2 regions of the Streptomyces sp. NA02950 genome follow, and region 2 is predicted to be linked to the other one. Evidence: riboswitches for the same ligand, from Rfam matches in the RefSeq annotation. Region 2 holds a riboswitch; the other holds the start of a gene.

Region 1 (5,887 bases), 7.6 Mb from region 2:
GCCGGAAAGGCGACGGGCCGCCGCCGCTTCCGGTGGGATCCGGATGCGACGGCGGCCCGGGAGTCGGCCGCGAGGTCAGCGGGCGGCGGTGGCGGTGCTGTTCGCGCCGGTCGCCTCCGCCGTCCGGGCAGCCGTACCGGCCGTCGGACGCGGGGTGAGCTGACGCTCGGCGAGCTGGCCGAAGATCAGCCCGAAGGAGATCCACAGGGTGCACTGGATGGTGAGGGCCGCCAGCCGGAACTGCCACAGCAGGGTTGCCGGGAAGTGCTCGGGCACCTCGTTGAACGACGGGAGGAACGCGTAGGCCAGCCCGACCGCCGCCACGAAGGCCACCGAAGCGGCCACGGCGGCGTTCCAGTTGCCCAGCCGCGGTGCCAGCCGCTTGCCGAGGATGACCGCGGCCACCGACAGCAGTACGCCCAGCACCACCATCAGGAAGTACAGCGTGGTGCGCTGATCGAGGGTGGACGGGTCGCCGACGGACGGCGGATTCGCCGGGTACTTGAAGAACGGCACCAGGTACACCGCCACCAGCGCGCCGAGCGAGACCAGCGCGGCGGTGGCGCGCGGCCCGAACCGGCCGATGCGGCCGAGGGCCACACAGACGGCCAGGGCCGCGATGCCGCCGAAGGCGACACCGTAGATCAGTACACCGGTGGCGAGCCCGGCGGTCGACTGCATGGTACGGCTGACGAGTTCGACGCCGCCGTGCTCATGGCTGTGCGATTCCTCGAACGAGATCGCCGAGTCGATACGCGGTTCGCCCAGCAGATAGGCCACGACGAGGGCCAGCACTCCGGCGGCGAGGCCCGCGAGCATGCCCCGGACGAGCAACGCCCGGACGGATATGGAGTTCATGACGGTTCCGATTCCCCTGAGCTGGGACGTGAGGAGGGTGGGGCCGGGTCAGTGGCAGGGGAAACCGAGCAGGTGGCGCCCGTCGTGCACCCACTCGTGCACATCCTCGCCGGAGACCAGCGCGGTCGCACCCTGCTCCGCGCCGACGAAGTACAGCAGGATCAGCATGAGGACGCCGAAGAAGACGGCCCAGGGGGCGATGGCCTTGAGCGAGATGGGAGTGATCTCCGGCACCGGCTGTGCGCTGGGTGCGGGAATGGTGGACTGAGCCATGGTCGAACCTCCTGGGGAACACGCGTCCCGGTCGTGGGCACTCGAAACGACGGCGCCGGGTCTGACTCGTCCGGCGGCGGCCCCCGGGTGCGGGGTCCTCCGACGGACACACAGTGGCGCGACCGTGCCGGGCTCTCACCGGACTTCCGTCGCGCCGTCGTTGTCATGAGACGGTAGCGCGCGACAGCTGTTCACCGCTACGGCGTGGATAGCAGAATGTGCGCCCCTACGTGGGCGAATGGTGCAGACGAGGGGGACAAGGTGGTGCGTATCACGCTGGTGACGCCCGCGGTCAACGCCGCATTGCGGCAGGTGAGGTTTGACGACGCCCCTCCCGACCCGGCCGCCGCCCGCCGTGCGGAGGCCGCCGCGGGTGCCCTGCCGCACCATGACACCGGCCTCACCGCCCCCTCCGAACGCTGCCGCGGCACCGCACGGGCGCTGGGCCTGGACGCCGAGGTGACGGAGGGGCTGCGCGATCTGGACGTGGGCCGCTGGCGGGGCCGCTCGCTGGACGAGGTCGGCCGCCGGGCACCGGAGGAGGTGGCCGCCTGGCTGGCCGATCCGGCGGCGGCCCCGCACGGCGGCGAATCACTGCTGGAACTGCTGGAACGGGTCGGTGCCTGGCTGGAGGGCCGGGCCGGGAGCGAGGAGAGGGTACTCGCCGTCGCGGACCCCGCGGTGGTCCGGGCGGCGCTGGTGCACGCCCTCGGCGTCCCCGCCCGGACCTTCTGGCGGCTCGACGCCGCCCCGCTGACCGCCACCGAGCTCAGCGGCCGCTCGGGGCGCTGGAACCTGCGCTGCGGGCGGCCGCTGACGGCGGCGGAGTGAGCGGAGACCTCAGCCGGTGCCGCCGGGCAGCGCGGCCCGCACCTCCCGGGCGGCGGCCACCAGGTTCTCCAGCGAGGCCCTGACCTCCGGCCAGCCGCGCGTCTTCAGCCCGCAGTCCGGGTTGACCCACAGCCGCTCGGCCGGAATGGCCTCGAGCCCCCTGCGCAGCAGGGCGGCCGCCTCGTCGGCCCCCGGCACCCGCGGGGAGTGGATGTCGTAGACCCCGGGGCCGACCTCGCGCGGATACCCGGCCCCGGCCAGCTCCCCGGCCACCTGCATATGCGAGCGCGCCGCCTCCAGGCTGATCACATCGGCGTCGAGGTCGTCGATGGCCTGGAGGATGTCGCCGAACTCGGCGTAGCACATATGGGTGTGGATCTGGGTGTCCGGGCGCACACCGGAGGTGGTGAGCCGGAACGCCTCCGTCGCCCAGGCCAGATAGCCGGGGCGGTCGGCGGCACGCAGCGGCAGGGTCTCGCGCAGCGCGGGCTCGTCGACCTGGATGACCGGGGTCCCGGCCGCCTCCAGATCGGCCACCTCGTCGCGCAGGGCGAGCGCCACCTGCCGGACGGTCTCCGCGCGCGGCTGGTCGTCGCGGACGAAGGACCAGGCCAGCATGGTGACCGGGCCGGTGAGCATCCCCTTGACCGGGCGGTCGGTGAGCGACTGGGCGTACGCGGTCCAGCGGACCGTCATCGGGTCGGGGCGGGAGATGTCCCCGGCCAGGATCGGCGGGCGGACATAGCGGGTGCCGTACGACTGGACCCAGCCCGACCGGGTGGCCAGATAGCCCGAGAGCCTTTCGGCGAAGTACTGCACCATGTCGTTGCGCTCGGGCTCGCCGTGCACCAGGACGTCGATCCCCGCCTTCTCCTGGAAGGCGACCACCTCCCGGATCTCGGCCCCGACCCGCTCCTCGTACCCGGCGGTGTCCAGCCGCCCGGCCCGCAGCCCGGCGCGGGCGGTGCGCAGTTCGTCCGTCTGCGGGAAGGAGCCGATGGTCGTGGTCGGCAGCAGGGGCAGCCGCAGCCGGGCGCGCTGGGCGGCGGCCCGTTCGGCGTACGGCAGCGAGCGGCGCGCGTCGGCCGCGGTGACGGCGGCGGTGCGGGACCGTACGGCGGGGTCGCGGGTCAGCGCGGACCCGGCCCGGGAGGTCAGATCGGCGCGGTTGGCGGCGAGCTGTGCGGCGATGGTGTGCGTACCCTCGGCCAGCCCCCGGGCCAGAGTGGCGATCTCGGCGGTCTTCTGACGGGCGAACGCAAGCCAGCGCGCGATCTGCGGATCCACCTCGCGCTCGGCCCTGGCGTCCAGCGGAACGTGCAGCAGCGAGCAGGACGCGGACACATCCACCCGGTCGGCGAGGCCCAGCAGCGTACCCAGGGTGGACAGCGAGGCGGCCAGATCGTTGATCCACACATTGCGGCCGTCCACCACCCCGGCGACCAGCCGCTTGCCGGGCAGCCCGCCCACCGCGGCGAGATCGTCGACCTGGGCGGCGGCCGGTCCGGTGAAGTCCAGCGCCAACCCCTCGACCGGTGCCTTGGCGAGCACCGGCAGGGCCTCGCCGAGCCGGCCGAAGTACGAGGCGACCAGCAGCCGGGGCCGGTCGGTCAGGGCGCCCAGCTCACGGTAGGCGCGGGCGGCGGCATTGAGCTCGGCCGGGGTGCGGTCCTGGACCAGCGCGGGTTCGTCCAGCTGGACCCAGGTGGCACCGGCCGCCCGCAGGTCGGCCAGCACCTCCGCGTACACCGGGATCAGCCGGTCCAGCAGGGTGAGCGGTGCGAACGAGGGGTCTACCCCTGGCGCGGGCTTGGCCAGCAGCAGATAGCTGACCGGGCCGACCAGCACCGGGCGCGCGGTGTGGCCGAGCGCGAGGGCCTCCCGCAACTCGGCCGCCTGCCGGGCGGAGTCGGCGCGGAAGACGGTGTCCGGCCCCAGCTCCGGCACCAGATAGTGGTAGTTGGTGTCGAACCACTTGGTCATCTCCAGGGGCGCCACCTCACTGGTGCCGCGTGCCATGGCGAAGTAGCCGTCCAGCGGGTCGGCATCGACGGCGGCGCGGTGCCGGTCCGGCACGGCGCCCACCATCACGCTGGTGTCCAGCACATGGTCGTACAGCGAGAAGTCACCGGTGGGCACCTCGTGCACCCCGTCGTCGGCGAGCTGCCGCCAGTTGGCGCGGCGCAGCTCGGCGGCGGTCCGGCGGAGCTCCCCGGCGGTGACCCGCCCCTTCCAGTACCCCTCGACCGCCTTCTTCAGTTCCCGGTTCGCCCCCTGGCGGGGATAGCCGTACACGGTCGCCGTGGCGGCCGTGGCCGCGGACTCGGTTGTCACGGAACTCTCCTTCGCGAGCACTCGTCATGGGTCCCGGGACCGGGCCGAGGGTGCGAGGGGAAGGCGAGGACGGCGTGACACCGAAGGTGCCCGCACGCGCCGCCGACCCGCCCTCGAGGTCACCGAGACATCCGCGCGCGGCCGTCCGCGCACGGGCAGTGGCAGGTCTTCGGACTCACGGGCGCGCCTCGGCCGATTCCGAGCCACCTACTGGCCGTCGCTTCCCAGACCCGGCCGGGCCCAGTGCGTATGACGGCGGTCGTTCCCGCTCACCGCTGCGGGGCAGTCCCGGATTCCCACCGGGTTCCCTCTTACGACGCGCCTGCCTGGCGGACAGGGCGAACCAGCTGCACCACCCAGCCTAGGCGCTCGGCGCGGCCGGGGGAAACGGGGCCGCCGGCGAAGGAGTTCGCTCCAGCACAATGTTCCCGGCAAGCCGTCGCCACCGATGTCGGAAAAGCGATGTCGGAAGAGCGATGTCAGAAGACGGATGTCAGTAGAGGGAGCTGAACCGCATGTCCCAGGTACGCCGGGCCCATGTCTCCGACCACCGCGCCATCGTGGAGCGCATCCAGACGTGGTGGGGCGACTCGCGCAGCCCCGAACAGGCCCGTGAACTGTCCCTGTTGCTGCCCAAGCTGTTCCTTCAGTTCTTCTCCGGCACCAGCCTGGTCCGGGAGAACGCGGACGGTACCGTCGCCGCCTTCCTGGTCGGCTTCTACTCCGCCGACAATGAGGACGAGGCGTACATCCACTTCGTGGGCGTGGACCCGGCGTTGCGCGGCCGGGGCGTGGCCCGCGGTCTGTACACCGAGTTCTTCCGGCGCGCCGCCGCGGCGGGCCGCGGCGAGGTCCGTGCCATCACCTCCCCGCGGAACACCGGCTCCATCGCCTTCCACCGCGCCATGGGCTTCGCCCTGGAGCCGGGCGACCGCGAGGTCGACGGCCTGCCCGTGCAGGGCGACTACGACGGTCCGGGGCAGCACCGGGTCTGCTTCCGCCGGCCGATCACGCTCACGAAGTGAGCATCCCGCGCTCGCGGTGAGCGCCACGCCGGTCCGGCCCGTATAGGGGGAGGGTCCTCGCCGTCCGGGGCCCGGGGCCGGATCGACGTGAAGGAGGCAGGGTGGTGAAGCACACGCGGCGACGCGTGCGCCGTGGCGTACGGTTCGCGGCCGTCGGGGCATTGGTGGCCGGCGGTCTGATGGTCTCGCAGTCCGTGTCGAGCGGATCGGTCCAGGGGGCGGCGGGAGGCGATGCGCCGAGGGTCCTGGGGGACCGGAACGCGGGACTCGGCGGCCGGCTGGAGACCACGCTCGGCGCCTCCCGTACGGCCGGGAGCTGGCTCGGCCCCGACGGGCGCACGGTCGTCGCGGTGACCGACGCGAAGGCCGCCGCCGAGGTCACCCGGGCCGGGGCGAAGCCCAAGCAGGTGCGGTACAGCATGAAGCAGCTGGACTCCGCGGCACGGACGCTGCGCGCCGCGCCCCGGGTGGCCGGGACCGCGTGGATGGTGGACCCCACCTCCAACAAGGTGGTGGTGCTCGGCGACAGCACCGTCTCCACCGACCGCTGGTCACGGATGAAGGGC
Region 2 (5,887 bases):
GCTCCTCGGCCTCGTCCGCACCGGTGCGGGTGGCGGCTGCCTCGTCCAGGCCGAGCGCCTCGCGCAGCCCGGGGAGCGCCGTGGTGCCGCCCCAGATCTGGCGGGCGCGCAGGATGGCCAGCACCAGGTTGACGCGCTCGGGGCCGGTCGGGGCGGAGCCGAGGACATGCAGGCCGTCGCGGATCTGGGCGTCCTTGACCTCGCACAGCCAGCCGTCGACATGGAGCAGGAAGTCGTCGAAGCCGTCGTCGTCGGGGCGGTCCTCGAGCCCGAGGTCGTGGTCCAGCTTGGCGGCCTGGATCAGGGTCCAGATCTGGGCGCGGATGGCGGGCAGCTTGGCCGGGTCCATCGAGGAGATGGCGGCGTACTCGTCGAGCAGCTGCTCCAGGCGCGCGATGTCGCCGTAGGAGTCGGCGCGGGCCATCGGCGGCACCAGATGGTCGACCAGGGTCGCGTGGACCCGGCGCTTGGCCTGGGTGCCCTCGCCCGGGTCGTTCACCAGGAACGGGTAGATCAGCGGCAGATCGCCGAGTGCGGCGTCGGGGCCGCAGGCGGCGGACAGGCCCGCGTTCTTCCCCGGCAGCCACTCCAGGTTGCCGTGCTTGCCCAGGTGCACCATGGCGTCGGCGCCGAAGCCGCCGTCGGCCCGCGGGGTGGCCATCCACCGATAGGCGGCCAGGTAGTGGTGGGAGGGCGGCAGATCGGGGTCGTGGTAGATGGCGATGGGGTTCTCGCCGAAGCCGCGCGGCGGCTGGATGACGATCAGGAGGTTGCCGTGACGCAGCGCGGCCAGGACGATGTCGCCGTCCGGGTTGCGGCTGGTGTCGACGAACATCTCGCCGGGCGGCGGGCCCCAGTGCTCCTCGACCGCGTCGCGCAGCTCCTTGGGCAGGGTGGCGTACCAGCGGCGGTAGTCGGCGGCGGGGACGCGGACCGGATTGGCGGCGAGCTGCTCCTCGGTCAGCCACTCCTGGTCGTGGCCGCCCGCGTCGATGAGGGCGCGGATCAGTTCGTCGCCGTCACCGGAGATCAGGCCCGGGACGGCGTCCGGCCCTTCCTCGGGGCCGAGGTCGTACCCCTCGGCCCGCAGCCGCCGCAGCAGGGCGACGGCGCTGGCGGGGGTGTCGAGGCCGACGGCGTTGCCGATCCGGGAGTGCTTGGTCGGGTAGGCGGAGAGCACCAGCGCAAGGCGCTTGTCGGCCGCGGGTATGTGGCGCAGCCGGGCGTGTCGTACCGCGATTCCGGCGACACGCGCGGCGCGCTCGGGGTCGGCGGCGTAGACCGGCAGGCCGTCCTCGTCGACCTCCTTGAAGGAGAACGGGACGGTGATCAGGCGGCCGTCGAACTCGGGGACGGCGACCTGGGTCGCGGCGTCCAGCGGTGAGAGCCCCTCGTCGTTCTCCTCCCAGGCGGTGCGCGAACCGGTCAGGCACAGCGCCTGGAGCACGGGGACGTCGAGCCCGGCGAGCGCGCCCGCGTCCCACGCCTCGTCGTCGCCGCCGGCGGAGGCGTCGGCGGGCCGGGTGCCGCCGGCCGCGAGCACGGTGGTGACGACCGCGTCGGCCGCGCCGAGGGCCTCGATCAGCTCGGTCTCGGGGGCGCGCAGCGAGGCGACGAACAGCGGGAGCGGGCGGCCCCCGGCATCCTCCACGGCCTGGCACAGGGCTTCGACGAAGGCCGTGTTGCCGCTCATGTGGTGCGCGCGGTAGTAGAGCACCGCGATGGTGGGGCCGGTGGCCGTGCGCGCGGTGCGCTCCAGCGGGCCCCAGGTGGGCGCGGGTGCGGGCGGTTCGAAGCCATGGCCGGTGAGCAGCACGGTGTCGGAGAGGAATCGGGCCAGCTGGGCCAGGTTGCCGGGGCCGCCGTGGGCGAGGTAGGCGTGGGCCTCGGCGGCGATGCCGACCGGGACCGTGGACGCCTCCATGAGCTGGGCGTCGGGGGCCTGTTCACCGGTGAGGACAACGACGGGGCGGTCGCCCGCGAGCAGGGTGTCGAGCCCCTCCTGCCAGGCGCGGACGCCGCCGAGCAGCCGTACGACGACGAGCTCGACGCCCTCGAGAAGGCCGGGAAGGTCGTCGAGGGCGAGCCGGGCCGGGTTGGCCAGGCGGTACGGCACCGGGCCCGTGGCGGCACGGGCACTGAGCAGGTCGGTGTCGGACGTCGACAGCAGCAGAATCATGGCTCAGCGCCTTCCTCGGGGTCCGCGCCCCGGGCGGGTTGAAGACGGCGGGAGTTCCTGGCTCGCGCGGCTGCTGCCGTGCTCACAGTGGCGGGACCGCGCCGGAATCGCACCGGCTTCCTCCCCTGACGCCGTCAGTTGCGTCCGGCGGGCCGGGACGACCCGCCGCAGAGCATAGTAAGCGTTGCTGACCTGCCACGGGACGGAGAGGGCCGGGGAATCGTCGGTATGCTCGCGGCCATGCCCCTCCCCCCGACAACCGTCCCACCTGGGGATCAAACGCCCGCCGCCGGTGTCCGGGCCCGCTCCGCCGGGGACCGCGCGGTCTCCGCGGACCGCGGTGGGCGCGATGACGCATGCCCCGGCGCACTGCGGCTTCACCCGGCGCACGATGGCGCACTGGCCCGTGTCCGGCTGCCCGGCGGCCTGTTGACGGGACGTCAGGCCGACGTGCTGGCGGGGGTGGCGGAGGAGCTGGGCGACGGCCGGATGGACCTCACCTCACGGGGGAATCTCCAGCTGCGGGGCCTGGCCGCGGAGTGCGGCGCGCCGCTGGCGGAGCGGCTGCGGACGGCCGGACTGCTGCCGTCGGACGCACATGACCGGGTGCGCAACATCGTGGCGTCACCGCTGAGCGGCCTGGACGGCACCGGGTACGCCGATGTGCCCGGGTGGGCACGGGAGTTGGACGCGCTGCTGTGTGCGGCAGGGCCCGGCGAGTCGACGGAACCGACGGGATTGTCGGGATTGTCGGGGCGGTTTCTGTTCGCGCTGGACGACGGCCGGGGCGATGTGGCCGCACTGGGCGCGGATGTGACATTGATCGCAACACCGGACGGCGGGGCCGTGCTGCGGATGGGACCCGCAGGCCCCGCGGGTGGGACCGGCCCCGTGGTGCGGGTCGCGGTGGCCGGGGACGCGCCGCGCGCCGCCGCGCTGGCGGCCCTGGAATTCCTGACGCGAGCGGAGGAAAGCGGCATCCGGGCCTGGCGGGTGCCGGAGCTCCCACGGCAACACGCCGTGACGGCCGAGGGATTGGCGGCGCGACTCGCCGACGCGGGCATCGCACTCGGACCGGCCACGGGCATCGCACTCGGACCGGCCACGGGCGTCGTCGCCGGACCGGACACGGTAACCGGCGTCGGACCGGACACGGGACACGGCCCACCCGCGCCGGGCCCGGTCGGGCCCCCCGCACCGGGGCCGGTGGCCGGGCCGGACGGACGCCACGCGGTGTCCGTGGCCGTACCGCTCGGCCGGATGAGCGCCGCGCAGTGGCGGCTGCTCGCCGCGCTCGCCTCCCGGGGCGGGTCGGATGAGCTGCGTGTGACACCCTGGCGCGGCGTGGTGCTCCCGGGGTTCACCCCGGAGGGCGGCCGGGCCGCGGCGGCCGAACTCGCCGAAGCCGGGCTGGTGACCGACCCGGACTCACCGTGGCTGGGGGTCGGCGCATGCACCGGGCTGCCCGGCTGCGCGAAGTCGCTGGCCGACGTGCGCGCCGACGCCGGGCGGACGGTGGCGCGTCCGGTGAGCGGCGGGCCCCGTACCGTTCCGCTGCCGGTGTACTTCTCGGGCTGTGAGCGGCGCTGCGGCCATCCCGGCGGCCGCTGGGTGGACGCGCTGGCGACCGGCGCAGGCTACCGGATCACCGTACGGGGCGAACCGGAAACGGCGGGGGCGCCCGAGGGCCCGGAAGGCGTGGACGTGACAGCAGAGCAGGTGGCCGACGCCGTGGCGGCGGCCCGCGGAACGAGATGATCGAGGGCACAGTGTTCGACTACGAGAAGGACGGGGCGGCCATCTACCGCGCCTCCTTTGCCACCATCCGCGCCGAGGCGGATCTCGGTGGTCTCCCCGCCGATGTCAGCCAGGTCGCGGTGCGGATGATCCACGCCTGCGGCATGGTCGACCTGGTCCAGGACCTCGTGTACTCGCCCGAGGTGGTCTCCCGTGCCCGCGCCGCGCTGCGCGCCGGTGCGCCGGTCCTGTGCGACGCGCAGATGGTCGCCAGCGGGGTCACCCGCAAGCGGCTGCCCGCCGACAACGAGGTGGTGTGCACCCTGTCGGACCCGTCCGTACCGGAGTTGGCGCGGCGGATGGGCACCACGCGCAGCGCCGCCGCGCTGGAGCTGTGGCGGGACCGGCTGGAGGGTGCGGTCGTGGCGGTCGGCAACGCTCCCACCGCGCTCTTCCGGCTGCTGGAGATGATCGAAGAGGGTGGGGCCGGCGCGCCCCGCCCGGCCGCCGTCATCGGTGTGCCGGTCGGTTTCATCGGCGCGGCCGAGTCCAAGGAGGCGCTGGCGGAACATCCGGCGGCGCTTGACCACCTGGTGGTGCGCGGCCGACGCGGCGGCAGCGCCATGGCCGCGGCCGCGATCAACGCGATAGCGAGCGAGGCAGAGTGAGCGAGCAGCAGAAGGGCCGGCTCTACGGTGTGGGGCTCGGCCCCGGCGACCCGTCCCTGATGACGGTACGGGCCGTGGAGGTCATCGCCGAGGCCGATGTCGTGGCGTACCACAGCGCCCGGCACGGCCGGAGCATCGCGCGTTCCATCGCCGAACGGCATCTGCGGCCCGACCACATCGAGGAGCGGCTGGTCTACCCGGTCACCACCGGGACCACCGATCACCCGGGCGGCTACCGGGGCGCGATGGAGGAGTTCTACGCCGACGCGGCGGCCCGGCTCGCGGCCCATCTGGACGCGGGGCGCACGGTCGCGGTGCTCGCGGAGGGCGATCCGCTCTTCTACGGCTCCTATATGCACATGCACAAGCGCCTGGCCGACCGCTACCCCACCGAGGTGATCCCCGGGGTCACCTCGGTGAGCGCGGCGGCGGCGCGGATCGGGGCCCCGCTGGTGGAGGGCGAGGAGGTGCTGACGGTCCTCCCCGGCACCCTGCCGGAGGAGGAGTTGACGGCGCGGCTCGCCACGGCGGACGCCGCGGCCGTGATGAAGCTCGGCCGCACCTTCCCGACGGTACGGCGGGCCCTGGAGCGCTCGGGGCGGCTGGCGGACGCGCGGTACGTCGAGCGGGCCACGATGGGCGCGGAGCGCACCGCGCCGCTGGCCGAGGTCGACCCCGCGACGGTGCCGTACTTCTCGGTGGCGGTGCTGCCGAGCCGCGTCGGCGCCGCGACGTCCGTGGCGGAGGAGGCAGGCGGGGCCGGCGAGGCGGGCGCGGCCGGGCCGGGTGAGGTCGTGGTGGTCGGCCTCGGTCCGGCGGGTCCGCTGTGGCTCACCCCCGAGGCCCGCGGTGAACTGGCCGCCGCCGAGGACCTGGTCGGCTACACCACCTATCTGGACCGGGTGCCGGTACGACCCGGTCAGCGGCGGCACGCCTCCGACAACAAGGTGGAGGCCGAGCGCGCCGAATTCGCCCTGGAGCTGGCCCGGCGCGGACGGCGGGTCGCTGTGGTGTCGTCGGGTGACCCCGGTGTGTTCGCCATGGCCACCGCCGTGCTGGAGGCCGCGTCCGAGGACCCCTACCGCGAGGTGCCGGTGCGGGTGCTCCCCGGGATGACGGCCGCCCACGCGGCCGCCGCCCGCGCGGGCGCGCCGCTCGGCCACGACTACGCGGTGGTCTCACTGTCCGACCGGCTCAAGCCGTGGGAGGTCATCGCCGAACGGCTGCGCGCGGCGGCCGCGGCCGACCTGGTGCTCGCCCTGTACAACCCCGGTTCGCGCAGCCGGGTGTGGCAGGTCGGCAA

The links. Region 2 has a riboswitch for cobalamin ahead of cobN (cobaltochelatase subunit CobN). Riboswitches for the same ligand answer to the same signal wherever they lie in the genome.
Region 1: linked by a shared signal. The riboswitch ahead of metE (5-methyltetrahydropteroyltriglutamate--homocysteine S-methyltransferase) and the one ahead of cobN (cobaltochelatase subunit CobN) in region 2 are both predicted to bind cobalamin.

Annotation. Positions count from the first base shown of each region.
Region 1 covers NZ_CP054916.1:8,671,444-8,677,330, forward strand. Annotated here, with positions in the region: gene HUT19_RS37210 (CbtA family protein) at 76-858, opposite strand; gene HUT19_RS37215 (CbtB-domain containing protein) at 907-1,131, opposite strand; gene HUT19_RS37220 (histidine phosphatase family protein) at 1,393-1,962, shown strand; gene metE (5-methyltetrahydropteroyltriglutamate--homocysteine S-methyltransferase) at 1,972-4,296, opposite strand; cobalamin riboswitch at 4,456-4,642, opposite strand; gene HUT19_RS37230 (GNAT family N-acetyltransferase) at 4,812-5,321, shown strand; gene HUT19_RS37235 (S1 family peptidase) at 5,426-5,887, shown strand, end outside.
Region 2 covers NZ_CP054916.1:1,053,660-1,059,546, forward strand. Annotated here, with positions in the region: gene cobN (cobaltochelatase subunit CobN) at 1-2,179, opposite strand, end outside; cobalamin riboswitch at 2,211-2,361, opposite strand; gene cobG (precorrin-3B synthase) at 2,420-3,937, shown strand; gene HUT19_RS04195 (precorrin-8X methylmutase) at 3,934-4,584, shown strand; gene HUT19_RS04200 (precorrin-2 C(20)-methyltransferase) at 4,581-5,887, shown strand, end outside.